DNA from 2 places in the Janthinobacterium sp. 61 genome. Region 2 is predicted to be linked to the other one. Evidence: riboswitches for the same ligand, from Rfam matches in the RefSeq annotation. Region 2 holds a riboswitch; the other holds the start of a gene.
The links. A riboswitch is a leader RNA that binds a small molecule or an ion and turns the genes downstream of it on or off. The one in region 2 is predicted to bind thiamine pyrophosphate.
Positions count from the first base shown of each region.

Region 1: linked by a shared signal. The riboswitch ahead of thiC (phosphomethylpyrimidine synthase ThiC) and the one ahead of CLU92_RS11770 (TonB-dependent siderophore receptor) in region 2 are both predicted to bind thiamine pyrophosphate.

Region 1 covers NZ_PJMQ01000001.1:5,195,378-5,204,459, reverse strand. Annotated here, with positions in the region: gene thiE (thiamine phosphate synthase) at 1-425, opposite strand, end outside; gene CLU92_RS23620 (hydroxymethylpyrimidine/phosphomethylpyrimidine kinase) at 436-1,179, opposite strand; gene CLU92_RS23615 (thiazole synthase) at 1,212-2,006, opposite strand; gene thiS (sulfur carrier protein ThiS) at 2,021-2,224, opposite strand; gene thiC (phosphomethylpyrimidine synthase ThiC) at 2,245-4,158, opposite strand; TPP riboswitch at 4,249-4,364, opposite strand; gene CLU92_RS23600 (hypothetical protein) at 4,472-4,726, opposite strand; gene CLU92_RS23595 (response regulator) at 4,766-5,572, opposite strand; gene CLU92_RS23590 (PAS domain-containing hybrid sensor histidine kinase/response regulator) at 5,601-7,844, opposite strand; gene CLU92_RS23585 (Crp/Fnr family transcriptional regulator) at 7,901-8,641, opposite strand; gene CLU92_RS23580 (bifunctional diguanylate cyclase/phosphodiesterase) at 8,879-9,082, shown strand, end outside.
Region 2 covers NZ_PJMQ01000001.1:2,563,455-2,572,536, reverse strand. Annotated here, with positions in the region: gene CLU92_RS27480 (DUF6396 domain-containing protein) at 1-643, shown strand, start outside; gene CLU92_RS11800 (DUF4303 domain-containing protein) at 600-1,160, shown strand; gene CLU92_RS11795 (hypothetical protein) at 1,164-1,655, opposite strand; gene CLU92_RS11790 (TetR/AcrR family transcriptional regulator) at 1,710-2,345, opposite strand; gene CLU92_RS11785 (DUF2867 domain-containing protein) at 2,413-2,931, shown strand; gene pnuC (nicotinamide riboside transporter PnuC) at 3,018-3,629, shown strand; gene CLU92_RS11775 (AAA family ATPase) at 3,629-4,177, shown strand; gene CLU92_RS11770 (TonB-dependent siderophore receptor) at 4,174-6,318, opposite strand; TPP riboswitch at 6,406-6,503, opposite strand; gene CLU92_RS11765 (hypothetical protein) at 6,632-6,811, shown strand; gene CLU92_RS11760 (iron-containing alcohol dehydrogenase) at 6,825-7,982, opposite strand; gene CLU92_RS11755 (hypothetical protein) at 8,125-8,430, shown strand; gene CLU92_RS11750 (Imm26 family immunity protein) at 8,524-9,006, shown strand.

The DNA of each region.
Region 1 (9,082 bases), 2.6 Mb from region 2:
AGGGGCGTGGTTACCGGATATTTTTTCACCAGCGACGGATAAAAACCGCCGAAGGCCACATAGCTGGCGCCGCCCGCCTCGGCAGTCCGTGCCAGGGCCATGTCGCCATAGCAGGAAGCGCCAACGATCTTGTCCTTGCCCAGGTGCGCGCGCACCTGTGCGACGGATGCATCCGTGCCGCCCACGTGCACGCCATCGGCGTCGAGCTCTTCGCACAATTCGATAAAGTCATTGATGATGAAGGGCACGCCATACTTGCGGGCCAGGGCCAGCAGGGCGCCCGCCTGTTCGCGCCGTTGTTGCGCCTCGGCGCTCTTGTGGCGGTATTGCAGCAGAGCCACGCCTTCCTGCAAGGCTTGCTCGCTCACGTCGAGCAGGCGGTCGGTGTCATCCCAGTTCGGAGTGACCAGATACAGTCCACGCATGATGTTTTCCTTATTGAATGAATCGTTGGGGCATGAGCTGGCCTGGCGCAATGGCATACGCATCGGACAAGGCCGCATGGCAATAGGCTTGCGCCAGATCAAGCGCGTCCGGCAGCGCCTCTCCCAGCGCCAGACGCGCTGCGATGGCGGACGCCAGAGTGCAGCCGCTGCCGTGGAATTGGCCAGGCAGGCGCGGCCAGCGCCACGCTCGCTCGCCGCCATTCGCGTCTATCCAGCGGTTGACGATCACCTCGCCCTCGCCATGGCCGCCCGTCACCAGCACGTGCTTGCAGCCTTGCGCGCGCAGGTTTTCTTCGCCGCCCAGTGCCAGCGCTTCCGGCCCGTTCGGCACGATGACGGTCGTCAGCGGCAGCAAGGGCGCCAGCGCCATCACCGCGTCGTCACGGCTAAGCACATCGCCATGGCCGCTGGCCAGCACGGGGTCGAGCACCACAGGCAAATCCGGCCGAGCCAGCCGCAATTGCGCGATCAGTTGCGCGATGACGGCTGCATTCGCGGCACTGCCGGGGATGCCGATCTTGACGGCGTGAATGGCGATCTTGGCTATCAGCGCCTGCGCCTGGCGCCGCAGCAATTCCGGCGCCACCGGTTCGACAGCAAACACGCGGTCGTTGTCCTGCACCGTCAGCGCCGAGATGACGGGCAAGGCATGCGCGCCCTGCGCCGCAATGGCAACAATGTCGGCGGCGATGCCGGCGCCGCCGGAAGGATCTAGGCCGGCAAACACCAGCACAACCGGACGACACGGCAGACGCTGTCGCCCCGTCACGCCAGGCGGCCGGCCATCGGCGACGAGGGCGAAGCGGCGAATTTACGGGGCATGCGGCCCGCCAGAAACGCTAGACGCCCGGCCCGCACGGCCAGCTTCATCGCATGCGCCATGCGCACAGGGTCGCGCGCGCCGGCAATGGCCGTATTCATCAGTACGCCATCGCAACCGAGTTCCATGGCAATGGCCGCATCCGACGCCGTGCCCACGCCAGCATCGACGAGCACGGGCACTTTCGCCTGGTCTATGATCAGCGACAAATTCCACGGATTCAAGATGCCCATGCCCGAACCGATCAGTGACGCCAGCGGCATGACGGCCACGCAGCCGATGTCTTCCAAAATCTTCGCCTGGATGGGGTCGTCGCTGCAGTAGACCATTACGTCAAAGCCATCCTTGACCAGCGCTTCGGCCGCGATCAGGGTTTCCGGCATATGCGGAAACAGGGTCTTTTCATCGCCCAGCACTTCCAGCTTGACCAGATTGCGCCCACCCAGCAGCTCGCGCGCCAGTTGCAGGGTGTAGACGGCATCTTTCGCGTTGTAACAGCCGGCCGTGTTCGGCAAGATCGTGTACTGGTCCGGCGGCACAACATCGAGCAGGCTGGGCGCGTTCGGATCTTGCCCGATATTCACGCGGCGAATCGCCACCGTGATGATCTGCGCTTCCGCCGCGTCCGTCGCCTCGCGCGTCTGTGGCAAGTCCTTGTACTTGCCGCTACCCACCAGCAAGCGCGATTGGTACTGTTTTCCTGCGATAGTCAGCAAGTCGTCGTTGTTATTACTTGTCATTGCTTTTCCTTAGTCTAGCCGCCGCCGATGGCGCGGACTATTTCAACCTGGTCTTGTACCTGCAAGACCTGTCCCGGCCACGCCTTGCGCGGCACCACATTGCGGTTGACGGCCAGCGCCAGCGCCTGGTTTTCCAGCGACAGCGCGGCGATCAGTTGATCGAGGGTTTGCCCCGGCGGCACCTGGTGCGGCGCGCCGTTGAGCGTGATGGATATCAATGCAGGCATCACGCTCCCCTTCAGACCTTGCGATACAGCTCGGCGCCGTTCTTGATGAATTCAATGGCCTTGATTTCCATACCCTGCTTGAGCGCCTTGTCTTCCGCGATGCCCATGCCGGCCGCGTATTCACGCACTTCCTGCGTGATCTTCATCGAGCAGAAGTGGGGGCCGCACATGGAGCAGAAATGCGCCACCTTGGCCGAATCCTTGGGCAAGGTTTCATCGTGGAATTCGCGCGCCTTGTCCGGGTCCAGGCCGATGTTGAACTGGTCGTCCCAGCGGAATTCGAAGCGGGCTTTCGACAGGGCGTTGTCGCGGATTTGTGCGCCCGGATGGCCTTTTGCCAGGTCGGCCGCGTGCGCAGCGATCTTGTAGGTGATGATGCCGTCCTTGACGTCGGCCTTGTTGGGCAGGCCCAGGTGTTCCTTCGGCGTCACGTAGCACAGCATGGCCGTGCCATACCAGCCGATCATGGCCGCGCCGATGCCCGACGTGATGTGGTCATAACCAGGCGCGATGTCGGTCGTCAACGGCCCCAGCGTGTAGAACGGCGCTTCGCCGCACTGCTCCAGCTGCAAGTCCATGTTTTCCTTGATCAATTGCATGGGCACGTGGCCCGGGCCTTCGATCATCACTTGCACGTCGTGCTTCCAGGCCACTTGCGTCAGTTCGCCCAGGGTTTTCAGTTCGCCCAGCTGCGCCTCATCGTTGGCGTCGTAGATGGAACCGGGGCGCAGGCCGTCGCCCAGCGAGAACGACACGTCATACGCCTTCATGATTTCGCAGATGTCTTCGAAATGCGTGTACAGGAACGATTCCTGGTGGTGCGCCAGACACCATTTCGCCATGATGGAGCCGCCGCGCGAGACGATGCCCGTCAGGCGCTTGGCCGTCATCGGCACATAGCGCAGCAGCACGCCCGCGTGGATGGTGAAGTAATCGACACCCTGCTCTGCCTGCTCGATCAGAGTGTCGCGGAAAATTTCCCACGTCAGGTCTTCAGCCTTGCCATTGACCTTTTCCAGCGCCTGATAGATGGGCACGGTGCCGATGGGCACGGGGCTGTTGCGCACGATCCATTCGCGCGTTTCGTGGATGTGCTTGCCGGTAGACAGGTCCATCACGTTATCGCCGCCCCAGCGGATGGCCCAGGTCATTTTTTCCACCTCCTCGCCTATCGACGAGGTGACGGCCGAATTGCCGATATTGGCGTTGATTTTTACCAGGAAATTGCGGCCGATAATCATCGGTTCGACTTCAGGGTGATTGATGTTGGCGGGGATGATGGCGCGGCCGCGGGCGATTTCCTCGCGCACGAATTCCGGCGTGATTTCCGCAGGTATGCTGGCGCCGAACGACTGGCCAGGGTGCTGACGGCCCATCAGCTCGGCCAAGCGTTCGCCCATGGGGCCGGAGGCTTTCAGTTCGCGCAAATACTCCTGGCGGCGCATGTTTTCGCGGATCGCCACGAATTCCATTTCCGGCGTGATGATGCCGCGCCTCGCGTAATGCATTTGCGTCACGTTCTTGCCGGCGATGGCGCGGCGCGGCTTGCGGTGCAAATTGAAGCGCAGCTCGGCCAGCTTCGGGTCCGCCAGGCGAGCGATGCCGTAGTCGGAGGTCGGACCGGGCAATTCTTCCGTGTCGGCACGTTCCATGATCCACGGCAGGCGCGGCGTATCGAGGCCCGAGCGGATATCGATCTGCACGTCCGGGTCCGTGTAGGGGCCGGACGTGTCGTACACGTAGATCGGCGGATTCTTTTCGCCACCGAACGACGCTTCCGTGTCGGATTGGCTGATTCTCCGCATGGGCACGCGGATGTCGGGGCGGCTGCCTTCCACATAGATCTTGCGCGAATTGGGCAGTGGCGCGATGGCGGCTTCGTCGACCGTGGCGGTGGCAGAGAGGAATTTCGGGTTGGCGTTCATTTTGGCTCCTTGGCTAGACTTGCAGCTAGACTATTTATAGCCTGGAGCCAGCTAAGGAGGTTCGGAATTGCGCACGCGGAAAAGCGAGGTGCGTTCATCCTAAAGCTTCCCTTCGCTGGCATTATCCAGATCAGGTTCGGAGGGTATTTCTCACCCGCGCTTGCACTGTGTTTCCACAGCGAAAGGCAGGACCCCTAGCGTTTGCCGCCTTGCGGCAGCGAGCCAATTATACGCGGTTCGCGCCGCGTGGCCAGATGATTTCTTGCTTTGTCTCCTATGTGCATCTGCTGCAATGCAGCAGATGCCGGCACGTCTATTTCTTCTTGCCCCAGCGCCAGGCGGTCGGTTCGCCCTTCCACTGGCACACGGCGATCAGCGCGGCAACGATGGCCACTTCATACACGATATAGCCTGCCAGCATGGTTTGCGGGGGAAACAGGAAGGCGCCGCAGGCGAACAGCGCCAACGCGGCCAGGAACACCAGCCAGCCCTGCCACGTGATGGGCAAGCCCCAGCCCCAGCCATAGGTCTTGGCGGGAAACCAGTAGGAGGGAGATTTGTCAGCCATGGTGCTTTCCTTGTGGATGTCGATAGCAGCAAGTATAAATCAGGCGCTGCGATGACGCTCCGTGACGTCGAGGCCGATACCGCGGTAGCCGATGAAGCGGCTGCCATTGTCGAACATCGGTTCGCCGCTGACCTGCAGGTACTGCGTGCTGCCATCGAGGTTGGCGCGGCTGTAGATGAAGTCGAGAAACGGTTCGCGCGCAGCAATCTTGGCATCGAGCAAGGCGCGCTCGGCCGCGTTCCAGCGCTGCGGCTCTTCCTCGCTGCCGATGCCCAGCATTTCAGCCACGGGACCGGAAAAGCGCGTCAGATTGCCTTGCGCATCCTGTTCCCAGTACCAGTCGGACGACAGTTCCGTGAAGCGCTGGAAGCGCGCTTCGCTTTCGCGCAACTCCGCCGTGCGCTCTTCCACCATCAGTTCCAGCGACTTGTTGTATTCGGCCAGCTTCTGGTACAGCAAGCGCACTTCCAGCATATTGTGGATGCGCGTCTTCACTTCCACCAGGTCGAAGGGCTTGCTGACGAAATCCTTGGCGCCCGCCTGCAGCGCGCGCAGCTTGTGGCCTGGCTGGGCAGTGATCACCAGCACGGGCAGATAACTGCCGGCCTCGATGTCGCGCAAGCCTTCCATCACTTCGAAGCCATCCATTTCCGGCATCTGCAAGTCGAGCAGGATCAAGTCGTAGCGGTGCTGCTGATGCAGCGCGCGCACGGCTTGCGGGTCCATGGTGGAAGTGATGCGCGTATAGCCGGCATTGCGCAGCACCTGTTCCAGCAGCATGACGTTAGCCTCCTGGTCATCGACGATGAGAATGCTGGCGTTCAGGATCTCGGTGGCTTGAAGCATGGCGGTGTTCCTAAAATGAAGTGCTGAATTAGCGTACTGTGTGAATGTCGTCGGCCAGGCCGTGCTCGGCCGCATGGTGCAGGGCCACGTCAAGCGCATCCATGAATTCGACGACCTTGATCGGCTTGGTCAGGTAGCGGAAGAAGCCCGCTTCCAGGCCTTTCTCGATGTCGCGCGGCACGGCGTTGGCGGACAGGGCCATCACGGGAATGTGGCTGGTGAGCGGATCGTCGTGCAGGATGTGCAGGGCGCCATAGCCGCTGATGCCGGGCAGGTTAATATCCATCAAGATCACGTCCGGTTGATACGTGCGCGCCAGGTCGATGCCCAGGTGCGCATCGACGGCCGTCAGCAATTTCAAATCGCTGCGACGGGCGATCAGTTGCTCCACCAGTGCCAGGTTGGCGGGATTGTCTTCCACGTACAGCAGAGTACGCTGGCTTTCCTGGTTCTCCGGCACCACCGGCAGCACTGACCCCTCTTCCAGATGCAGCTCCGGCGCGCGCGAGGCCTTGAATTCGACCCAGAAAGTGGTACCCACGCCCACCGTGCTGTCGACGCCGATGGTGCCGCCCATCAATTCGACCAGCTGCTTGGTGACGACCAGGCCGATGCCCGTGCCCTCTTCCGTGCTGCTTTCCTGGCCCAGGCGGTTAAAGGGCTGGAACAGCTGACTCATCTGTTCGGCATTCAGGCCGGCGCCGCTGTCGGTGACACTGACGCGCACCCGGTCGCCGTGGCGGCTGCACTCGACCTTCACGCTGCCGCCGCTCTGGTTATATTTGATGGCGTTCGACAGCAGATTGATCATCACCTGTTTCACGCGCGTGCGGTCGGCATGCACATAGAAGGCCTTGCCGCAGCGGGGGAAATGCATGCTGATGCCGCGCTTTTCCGCCTGCGGCGCGATCATCGCCTGGCAATCCTGCAGCACGTCGAGCAGGGACATCGCCTCTTGCGACATGGTGACCTTACCCGACTCGATCATGGCCAGGTCGAGGATTTCATTGATCAAGCGCAAGAGATACCATCCGCCCTTGAGGATCTGGTCGATCGAGCGCTGTTGCGGCAAGCTTGGCGCCGGCGTCTCGGACGCCATCAGCTGGGCAAAGCCCAGGACGGCGTTCAAGGGCGTGCGCAATTCATGGCTCATGCTCGATAGAAACTCGGACTTCGCCAGGTTCGCCTTTTCCGCCGCCTGGCGGGCCTTTTCCATTTCGATATTCGTGTCTTGCAAGGCTTGCTCGAACTGCTTGCGTTCCGTCACGTCGCGGGCGGCGGCAAACACGCCCTGCAGCTTGCGGTCGCGGTCATGGAAGGTCGACGCGTTGTACGACACCACCGTCTGCTTGCCGTCTCGCGCCAGGGCCGTCAGCTCGTAATTGGTCAACTTTCCTTCACGCAACACGCGCGCGATGGCTTCCTCGGCCCGTTCTGGTTCCGTAAAATAATTCTTGCACGGCGCGCCGATCAATTCGTCGCGCGTGCAGCCCGTCAGCGCTTCCATCTGCTGGTTGACGTCGCTGATGATGCCGCGCGGGTCCGTCGTCATCAGGGCATCGATATTCGATTCGATCAGAGAGCGCGTGTAGAACTGCTGCTCGCGCAAGCGCTGGTCCAGCTGCGCCTGTTCCGCCTCGACCTGCTTGCGCGCCGTGTTGTCGGTGCCGATCAGCAAGTAACCGATGACCTTGCTCTGCGCGTCGCGCAGGGCCGTCACGGAAACCATGGCCGGGAAGCGGCTGCCATCCTTGCGGATGTAGGTCAATTCGTAAATGTCTTCGATGCCGCGCGAGGCCTTGAACACCAGCGCTTCCACGCCCGGCGTGATAACGGTGTCGAGTTCGGCACTGAGGGCGGCAGCGCGCGCAACGATTTCTTGCGCGTCGGAAATGCCGGCCGGCGTCAGCTTGTCGACCACGTCGCTGGCTTCATAGCCGAGCATGCGTTCGGCGCCCACATTGAAAATCTGGATCACGCCTTGCGCATCGGTGGCGATGCAGGAAAAATTGGCACTGTTGAAAATCGCATCCTGCAAGGCACCCGCTTTGAGCAACTGGCGCGGCAGGCTGGCCGACACCGTGCGCCGGTACAGCGCCGCGAGCAGCATCAGCAGCAAAAATACCAGCGCGTCAATGACGCATGCCGTCTCGAACGGCGCGCGCCAGGCCAGCACGCCGACGGCCAGCAACACGACGGCGCTGAACGAAAACGCCAGCGCCATGGGCCAGCGCGACGGCGCGCGCGGGGGGATGTTTTCGATAGATTGCATGATGAGCCTGGGCAATGACAACGATAAGAAGGGAAATGCGGTATCAGGTGCGGTGTTCAGTGCGCCTGGCGCTGGCGCACGTCCGACAGCAGGCGCGTGAATTCCTTCTTGACCACGCCATAGCATTCGCACACATGGCCTTCGAGGCCGGCGCGGTCCAGCACGGAAATATGGCCGCGCCGGTAACTGATGAAACCGCGCGCCTGCAAGCGCCCCGCCGCTTCCGTCACGCCTTCGCGGCGCACGCCCAGCATGTTGGCGATGAGTTCCTGCGTCATGGTCAGCTCGCGGTTCGGCAGCCGGTCCATGGTCAGCAGCAGCCAGCGGCACAGCTGCTGCTCTACCGTATGGTGGCGGTTGCACACGGCCGTCTGCGACATTTGCGTGATCAAGGCTTGCGTATAGCGCAGCAGCAAACGCATGACGGGACCGGCGCGGTCGAATTCTTCCATCAGCAAATGCGCCTTCAGGCGATAGCCGACGCCACCCGTCTGCACCACGGCGCGGCTCGGTGTCGAGTTGCCGCCCATGAACAGAGACACGCCCACCACGCCTTCATTGCCCACGCCTGCGATTTCCGACGAGCCGCCGTTTTCCAGCAGATAGTGCAGTGAAACGATGGCCGTGGTGGGAAAGTACACATGCTGGAGCTTATCGCCCGAATCGTAGATCACGTCACCGAGCAACATGGAGACTTGCTCCAGGTGAGGGGCCAGGCGCGCGAAATCGGCGTCGAGCATGGCGGCGAGCAAATGGTTTTGATTCGGGTTGTGCAGCTGGGCATGCGGACTCGACATGGGCAGTTTTCCTGGTTTCCAGTCGTCAGCTAGGGGATAGAGGTAAGACGTCCGAACGAGGGGCGCCATATGCAGCAGCGTAACACAGCGCTTGCACAGTGCCCACTATATTTCTTGTAGGCATGCTTGTCCGTTCGCCAGCGAACGGACTGCCATGTGCCGCGCGCCCTACAGTGGGCATCACTGCCAGGGCTGCCGGATCATGGATCGGCACCGGCGCTGCTACCGGACGCCATCATGCAATCATTCTTCAAACGTATTTCCACTTCCGTTTCCACCTCGGCCCTGATCACCCTGGCGGTCGGGCTGTGCCTGACGGCCCTGTGCTATGTCTCGGCGCTCCAGATCGAGTCGGAAAGCACCCGGCTGCTGCTGGAGTACCACGCCAGCGGGCACACGCTGGGCGCCGCCCTGCTGCCAGCCAGCGGCATGAGCTTCAAT
Region 2 (9,082 bases):
GTATTTGTCTCCGCGTGCTGCCAGTGGAGAAATAAATGGACGGCGTAACGCTGAAACAAAAAGTCGTGCATTAAAGGTGTTACATGAAGGTGTTAAGTTTGGTTGCGAGGATTGTGCAAATGCATTGGCAATTGAATTTGGTTCGCCTTTTGATCTTGCCGATATGCTGGCGCCATATGTGGACAAGGCTCGTGGAGAGCGATATCGTATGCTTAGTAACGCCCTCGGCTTCAACCCCAATCGCCGCTTTCCCAACCTCGATAAAATCCTGCCATTGCCACCGGCCGATCTGCCGCCGTGGGATGGTCAACGAAAGAGCTTGCTCGACGCCGCCATGGGCGTCCGCCCGCCGCCCGCCATCCCGCAGCCAAGCGCCGCCTCGCTGTTGCAAAAACCATATTTCCTGGTCGTCGACTATGCGCTGCGTCCCACCGGCTTGCACAGCGACGCGCCGGCCGCGCCATTTTCCGCATACTGGCAATCGGCCGGATTGCGGTCCCGGCATCGCCCGCACTGTTCACGCGCCACCGTCTGCAGCATTGGCTGTGCCACGTATAATTCCTCCACTACCCACCGCTATTCTTTTTTGACAGGCCCCCATGCCCCAGACTCCCGATTTGCCGCCGGATTGGCACGCGTTTGAAACGGCCTATGACGTTGAAGCAACCTGGTTCAGGCTGGCCAGCGCCTCGCTGGCGCTGCTTGGCGCGTCCGCTTTCAAGGATCAGGCATTTTCAGCCTTTGCCTTCAATGCCGTATCGTTTCCATCCATTTCCTTGAGCTTTGACACCGATCCCGATAACCGGGAGCGCGATGACTATCCTCCGGACTGGTCGAACGAGTGCATGGAAGACGATGTACCGGAAATTGGCCAACTGTGGGAGGACGGCCACGGAAGGATCGAAGGTGCGCTGCGCGAGCTGATCGAGGCCGCCGATGACGAGCAGCTGGGCGCCATTGAAGAAGGCTATCTGCACAGTCTCAGGAAAACGATGGTGCGGCTTGAAACGAGCCATGCTTTCGACCAGATCAAGACGTGCGCGCGATTCTGGACCGTGGTCACGCAAGTCGATGCCGATACCGATGAAGAGGAACGTCTGCTCGACCAGTTGCGGCTGGCCGGGGGCAAAGCCATGCAAGACGGGGCAACTGCGGGCTGAATGCTATATCAGGGCTTGCCATGCCCGGACTTCCCCGTCCGTCAGCAATGGCCCCCAGCCGCCACGCAGCGCCGCATCGTGCTGCACATAGTGTTCAAGCTGCGGTACAGCCACCTCATGCCGGACACAGATGTCAAGGACGGCTTCCAGCTGCCGCCGGCTTGCCGGCAGGTCATCGCCATACCAGGTACAGGCGCTCGTTTCCAGCACATGCCCGACAAGTTGCTCCAGCGCACCGAGCAGGTACCCGGGCATGGCCATGCGGAGATCGTCCGGCCAGGGGTCTCCCATGCCCGTCACAGGCAAGGACGCAAAGCCCCGCACCCAGGCCGCAAAATCCCCGGGCTCGACCTGCGCCACCTCCCACACGTGGCCGGCGAACGCGGACAGCGCCCGATGGTGAAGGGCATGCCGCTGGCAAAAGCGTTGCAGGCACGTGACCGCAATGCATTGCCTGGCGATCACGGAAAGCGTATCTATCGATATGTTATTCATGAATCATCAGCTCCTGAAGTCGGCGCCTGCCGATAACACTGCGCCAATTTGATCTTATTGCGGTTGTCCCGCTGTATCCCTGGCCAGCCGCAGCGCCTCCACCGGCAATTGAAAAAACCTCGGCACCATGGCCGGCGACAAATCGTCGCCACCGTCCGCCATGGCCAGGCGCCCGCTCAGCAGCAGCATCACGTAGCCGTGGCCCAGCGACCAGCCGGCGCTGGCGGCGGCCTTGTCCCAGCGGGGATCCAGGCCCGCTTCGCGCACGGCCGCGCCGGCCGTCTGCAGCACGTACTGGAAGCACGCTTGCGCCGCTTCCTGCAGGGCGGGGAACTGGCGCACGTCCTGGTGTTCGAACATCAGCCGGTAATGGGCAGGCGCGGCCAGGGCGAATTCGATGTATTGCTGGCCCAGCAGCTGAAAACGCTGCTCCGCGGGCAGGCTGCCCGGCGGTGGCAGTTCTGCCTCCCATTTGGCGATCAGGCTGGCGAAACCGGCCGCCGCCACATCGGCCAGCAAGGCTTCCTTGCTGGGGAAGTGGCGGTACACGGCGGCGATCGATACGCCCACCGTGCGCGCCAGTTCGCGCAGCGAGAGGGCCGCGTCGTGCTGCTGCGCCAGTTGCGCGATGGCGGTGGCGACCAGGGTGTCGCGCAAGTTGCCGTGATGATAGGTACTCGTTGTCGTCATTCTATGTTATCGCTGTTCACATTGTCGTGTATGATGGTTATGTTATCACTGAACACATGGAGAGCACATGCAAGAGATGAACATCGCCGTCCGCGCCGTGGCCTTGCCGCCCGGCGCCAGCATCGCCCCCTTGTACCCGGGCAGCAACCTGGCCGATGCGTATGCCGTCGACCTGCCGAACGCGGGCGCGCGCGAACTGGACATGGAAAGCCTGGCGCGCCAGCTGCTGGGCAATCAGCCGGGCTGGGCGCGCAAGTTGATGGTGCTGCGCGACGCCATCGTGGCGCGCTTCGGCATCCGGACGGCAAAGCAGATGGAAGCCAGGCCAGGCAAGCGCATTGGCATCTTCCGCATCTTTGCCGTCAGCGACGATGAAATCATCCTGGGCGAGGATGACAGTCACCTCGATTTCCGCCTGTCCGTGCTGCGCAACCGTGGCGCGGGGCGGCATGGCAGCGTCACCGTGTCCAGCGTCGTGCATTGCCACAACAGGGTGGGCCGTGCCTACATCCTGCTGATCCGGCCTTTCCACAAGCTGATTGTGCAGCGCTCGCTGGCGCGCGCCGTCAAAGGGGGCTTTGCCTGAGGGGGGAGGGGGCGTGACGGCGCGGGCAATCTTGCTTATTCATGGCCGGTATTGCATACTGCGCCACCAGCCTCATCACGATTCCCATGAACGATACGCTTCTCCTGCTGGGTTTTGCCACCACGCCGCTTGAACTGATTTCCTTTGTCCTGGCACTGACAACCGTTGCGCTGAACATCCGCCAGAATCACTGGGCGTGGCTGTTCGCCATCATTTCCTCGGCAGCCTACGGTTTCGTGTTTTTCGAGTCGCGCCTGTATGGCGACATGGCCTTGCAACTGCTGTTCATCAGCGTCTCGTTCTGGGGCTGGTACCAGTGGCTGCATCCGGCCAGCGGCGGCAAGACCCTGCCCGTCACGCGTCTGAATGGACGCGGCTGGCTGGCCTGCGCCGTGGGCTGGCTGATCGGTTTCCTGCTCATTGCCTGGCTGCTGACGACGACGGACACGGACGTGCCCCATGCGGACGGTTTCCTCACCGCTGGCAGCCTGGTGGGGCAATTCCTGCTGTCGCGCAAGAAGCTGGAAAACTGGATCGCCTGGATCGTCGTCGACGTGCTGTATGTCTGGCTGTATCTGCACAAGGGCCTGACCCTGACGGCCGTGCTGTATGCCTTCTTCGTGGTGATGGCCTTCATCGGCTTGCTGGCGTGGAGAAAGTCGGCGCCGGCCGCGCCAGATGCCATGGTCCTCAAGTGATGGAGCGTTGCGTGCGCGTGGCGATCCTGGGCGCGGAATCGTCGGGCAAGTCGACCCTGGCGGCCGCCCTGGCCGAGCGCTACGGCACCGTCTGGGTGCCTGAATACCTGCGCGAATTCGTCGAAACCCAGGGCAGGGTGCCCGTCGCGGCCGACCAGTATGGCATTGCGTTGACACAAGTCGAACGCGAAGCGGCAGCCGCCGCGCAAGCCCGTCACTTCCTGTTTTGCGACACGACGCCCTTGATGACGTTGGTCTACAGCCGCCATTATTTTAATGGCGCGGACGCGCCCCTGGCGGCGCTGGCCGATGCCACGCAGTACGATGTGACCTTGGTGACGGCGCCCGACAGCCCGTGGGTGGCCGACGGTTTGCAGCGCGAGTCGGAAGCCGTGCGCCAGCTGATCTACCGCTACCTGCTCGACGCGCTCGACGCACGTGGCATCGTCTATCACGTATTGCACGACAGCCTGGAGGCGCGCCTGGAACAGGCGGCGCCCCTGTTGCAACAGGCGCTCGCTGCAGCGCCTGCCATTTCCCTCAATTAAAAGTCGAACTGCGCCGAGAGCTTGAACGTGCGGCTGGCGCCCGGGTACAGGTAGCCGTCCGATTCCGGCGTCACGTCGCGCCAGTAGAACTTGTCGGCCACGTTGTTGACGGCGGCGCGCAGTACGGCTGTCTTGCCGGCGATGCGCGTGGCGTAGGCGGCGCCCAGGTTGAACACGTGGTACGACGGCACGAAAGTGGTGTTGTTGTACTCAAACGCTTTCTTGCCCGCATATTCCCAGCTGCCATTGACGCTCAAGCCCGCCACCTGTTGCACGGCGTAGTCTGCATGCACGGCCGCCTTGAAGGCGGGCACGTTGGGCACGCGCTTGCCGTCGAGCGACGCTTCACCCGTGTTCGATTGCTGGCTGTTCAGGGCCGTGAACGAGACGCCCAGGTTCAGATCGCGGGTCGGCTTGCCTTGGGCGGAAAATTCCAGGCCACGGTGCTGCGCCTGGCCTTCACGCACGAAGTAGCCGGCGGCGTTCTGGAATTCCAGGCCCTTGCGGATCTGGAACAGGCTGGCCGCCACCATGAAGTCGGGCGTCACATCCATCTTCACGCCGAATTCGATCTGCTTCGAGCGGCTGGGCGTCAGCTCTTCGTTGGCATTCATCGCCTTGCGGTCGGCCGTGCCGCCATGTTCCATGCCCTGTGAGTAGGCTGCATACAAGGAAACATTGTCGAGCGGGGTGTAGACGAGCGATACGTTGGGCAGCAGGAAGTCATGCTTGGCGCGGATTTCCGTGGCTGCCTTCAGCACGTACTGGTAGCCATCGACATTGATATGACGCAAGCCACCGTGCAGCTTCCAGTTTTGGGCCAGGCTGACGATATCCTGCACGAAGACGGAGTTTTCCGTATCCTTGCGCACCAGGCGCACAGGACCCGTGACGCCGGGCGACGTGCCGACGATTTGTGGCTGATAGATGTTGCTCACGCCCACCCAGTCGTATACGTACAGGCCGGCGCGGTCCTTGCGGCGGAAGGTCGATACGCCGGCCGTGAATTCGTGGCGCAGGGCACCGGTGGCGAACTTGCCCTGAATCATGGCTTGCGCGCTCAGGGGCTTTTTCGTTTCGCCCAGGCTGCGGTAGTCATACACATCGAAGTCGCCATTGCCGCAGAAGCCAGGGTACAGCTCTTGCCCGCTGCAGCCATACGGGAAGGCCGTGTAGTCGTCGCGCTTGAACGAGTGCTGGTTGGCCGACAAGGTGGCGTGCCAGTCGTCGCTGAATGCGTATTGGAAGCGCAGGCCGATATTGCTGGTGACGGTTTCCACGGGGCGCGTCCACGGCTGGCGGTTGAGCATGGCGTCGGCGCTGATGCCGGTCGGCAAGGTGGTGTTATTCAGGAGCTGGAAGCCGGGCGCCGTCGCCTGCGCCTTGTCCTGGTAGTCGGCATCGATTTGCAGCAGCGCTTGCGGCGAGATTTGCCAGTCGAAGGCGCCGGAAATGAATTTGCGGTTGCCATCCGCGCCCTTGATGTAGGAGCGCAGGCGCTCGGCCGCCACGTTGACGCGGTAGCCGAAGCGCGTGTCTTCCAGTCGTCCGCCCAGGTCGACGGCACCGTACAGGGTGCCCCGTTCGCGCGTTTCCACGGTGACCGTGCGCAATGGCGCGGCGGTGGGGCGCTTGACGATGAAGTCGATCACCCCGCCCGGCGCGGCCACGCCGGCCTGCAAGCCGGCCAGGCCCTTCAGCACTTCGATGCGTTCCTTGTTTTCCAGCGGAATTTGCGTGTCGCCAGGAATCGCCACGCCATCCTTGCGGTAGCTGGAATTGTTGTCGAGCTTGAAGCCGCGGATGGAAAATTGCTCCGCATAGCCGACGGCGTTGTAGGCGTCGTTGATGCTGGTGTCGAGCTTGACGGCATCGCTGAGATTACGGATTTGCAAGTCCTGCATGTCTTTTTGTGAAATGACGGTGACGGACGCCGGCGTCTGCAGCAGGGGCGCGTCGGAAAAACCGCCCACGGAGGCGCGCTTGGCGGCCGGCGCCTTGCTGGCCGTGACGACGACTTCGGCCATGCTTTGCGTGTCGGCCTGCACTTCGGCGGTGTCATTTGCAGCCAGGGCGGGCGCGGCAAACGCGTGCAGGATCGCCAGGGTCAGAACAGAAACGGATAAATTCGGTGTGGACATAGATTGCTCGTGGTTCAAGCCGTCTCTTGGGAAAAAGTACGGCAGGCTGCTTGTTCGGCTGGCGCCAACGCAGGAGCTATCAAAGGAGGGAGGTACTTTGCGCTTTCCTTCGCTGGCATTATCCAGATCAGGTACGAAGGGTATCTCTCACCCGGATGACTGCTCCAGGACCCCTAGCGAACCGAGAGCTTAGCATGAAGCACGGCCAGCTGTCCCACTGGCTGACCGTTTTACAACACATGGGCTGAACGGGAAGCGTGGACGAACATTTCTGGCAAAATGTGTTTTTACTAATTGCGATGTGGAAACGGCGATGGCAGATTACATGCGCAGGATCAACTTGCGTCTGAATGAGAAGTACCATGTGTTCGTCGGGCCGCTGCTGCTGATCGCCTTGCTAACCGCTGAACGCCCGCCCGTGTGCCGGGTGTTTGTCGGCCTGCTGTGTGCGCTCACCCTCAACAAGGGCATCGACATCCTGCGCAAACTGTAGGCCGGCCAGGCCTTTACAGACTCAATTCCAGCACCTTGCGACTGACGGAGGGCGTGATGTCGCGCTGTTCCCCCAGTGCCGTCATGCCGTGCGCTTCCAGGGCGGACACGACGGCGTCGACGCTGGCGTGGTTCAGGCCATAGTCGGCCAGGCGCGTCTTGACACCCATGTGGCGGAAGAAAAATTCCGTGCGCGCGATAGCTGCCTCGATGCGGCCATCCTCGTCGCCACCATCGAGACCCCAGACGCGGGCCGCGTATTGCAGCAGCTTGGCGCGCTTGGCCTGCTTGCGCACGCGCAGCATGCTGGGCAGGATGATGGCCAGGGTTTGCGCATGGTCGAGCTCATACAGGGCCGTCAATTCGTGGCCGATGGCGTGCGTGGACCAGTCCTGCGGCACGCCCACGCCGATCAGGCCGTTCAAGGCCAGGGTAGCGCTCCACATCACGTTGGCGCGCACATCGTAGTCGTCCGGGTGCGACAGGGCTTTCGGGCCTTCCTCGATCAGGGTCAACAGGATGCCTTCGGCAAAGCGGTCCTGCACGGACGCGTTCACAGGGTAAGTCAGGTACTGTTCCATGACATGCGCAAACGCATCGACGACGCCATTGCCCACCTGGCGCAGCGGCAAGGTAAACGTCTTCGAGGGGTCCAGCACGGAAAATTTAGGATACACCTTGCGGCTCATGAACGAGCGCTTTTCCTGCGTGGCCTTGCGCGTGATCACGGCCGAGCCATTCATTTCGGAACCCGTGGCCGGCAAGGTCAAGACTGTGCCGAAGGGAAGGGCGGCCTCGACGACCTTGCCGCCTTTCGCCAGGATATCCCAGGCCTCGCCTTCATGCAGGGCGGCGGCGGCGATGAACTTCGTGCCATCGACCACGGAGCCGCCGCCGACGGCCAGCAGGAAATCGATGCGCTCGCTTTTCACCATGGCCACGGCCTGCATCAGGGTTTCATAGCTGGGATTGGGTTCGATGCCGGCAAATTCGAGCACTGTGTGGCCGGCCAGCGCCGCCCTGACTTCATCATAGACGCCGTTCTGCTTGATGCTGCCGCCGCCGTAGGTCATCAGGACCCGTGCCTGTGGCGGGATCAGGCTGGCGATGGCGGCGATCTGGCCCTGGCCGAAGAGGATTTGCGTCGGATTGTAAAAGTCGAAATTGAACATGGGGCTCCTGCCGCTGAGGTTTAGGCTATTGCTGAATCATGATTATGGCCGAACGGGTGGAAACGTGTCGTGGACGCTTGAGCTTTTCGCCCGCGCGGTGGAGAATGCAGCCAATGTCACCACCACGCGAAAAGGAATGCGCATGACCACCGTCCCACTGGAAGAATCCGGCTTGCCGGCCACGGCACTCGACATGCACCGCGCCATCGGCGCCACCATCGCCGCGCTGCAGGCGCTGGACTTGAACAGCCAGCGTTTCGAGGCGTGCACGGACCCGGAACTGCGCCGCGTGCTGGCGCATGCGGGAGATACCAGCCGCAAGGAAGCGGCCATGCTGCTCGAATGGATGCGCCGCCGCGATGCGCGCCTGGACACGGCCATGAAGGAAGCGCTGTTCAAGGCGGGACCGATTGTTGCCCAATATCACTATGACGAGAAAATATTGTAACTATTGGTTTGTTGCTGTGGTGTACCATGCGCCACTTTCGCCTTTCTTCGCGTAGACTGTGCCCCGAACACGATTTTGGGAGAGTTTGCAACGATGAGATCATTACCATACCGAGAAGGCAGCTGGTTTGCCGTGCCCTTGCCGGGCGGCGGTTATGCCGTCGGCGTGGTGGCGCGCCGGGCGCCCGCCGGGCGTATCATGCTGGCGTATATGTTCGGGCCGAAACGCGACAGCCTGCCTGCGCTGGAAGAGCTGGAAGGCTTGCGCCCGGAACAGGCCGTGCGCCGCCTGCGCACGGGCGACATGGCCCTGCTCAACGAGCGCTGGCCCCTGCTGGGCGACAGCCTGCACTGGGAGCGCGATGCCTGGCCCATGCCGGCCTTTATCCGCCGCAATGAATCGCTGCAGCGCGCCTGGCGCGCCAGCTATGCGGACGCCGACCCTGCCAAGCTGAACCGCGAGGAATCGATACCCTTCGATACGCCGGGCATGGAAAGTGATTCCCTGTACGGCTACGGGGCGACAGAATTGCTGATGAATAAATTGCTGGTGCAGGAAGCGGCGTCGGCAGCGTAGGTCGGATGAGGCCGTAAGGCCGTAATCCGACAACCTTATTGGCTGTTCTTGTCGGATTACGCGGTTCCCGCTAATC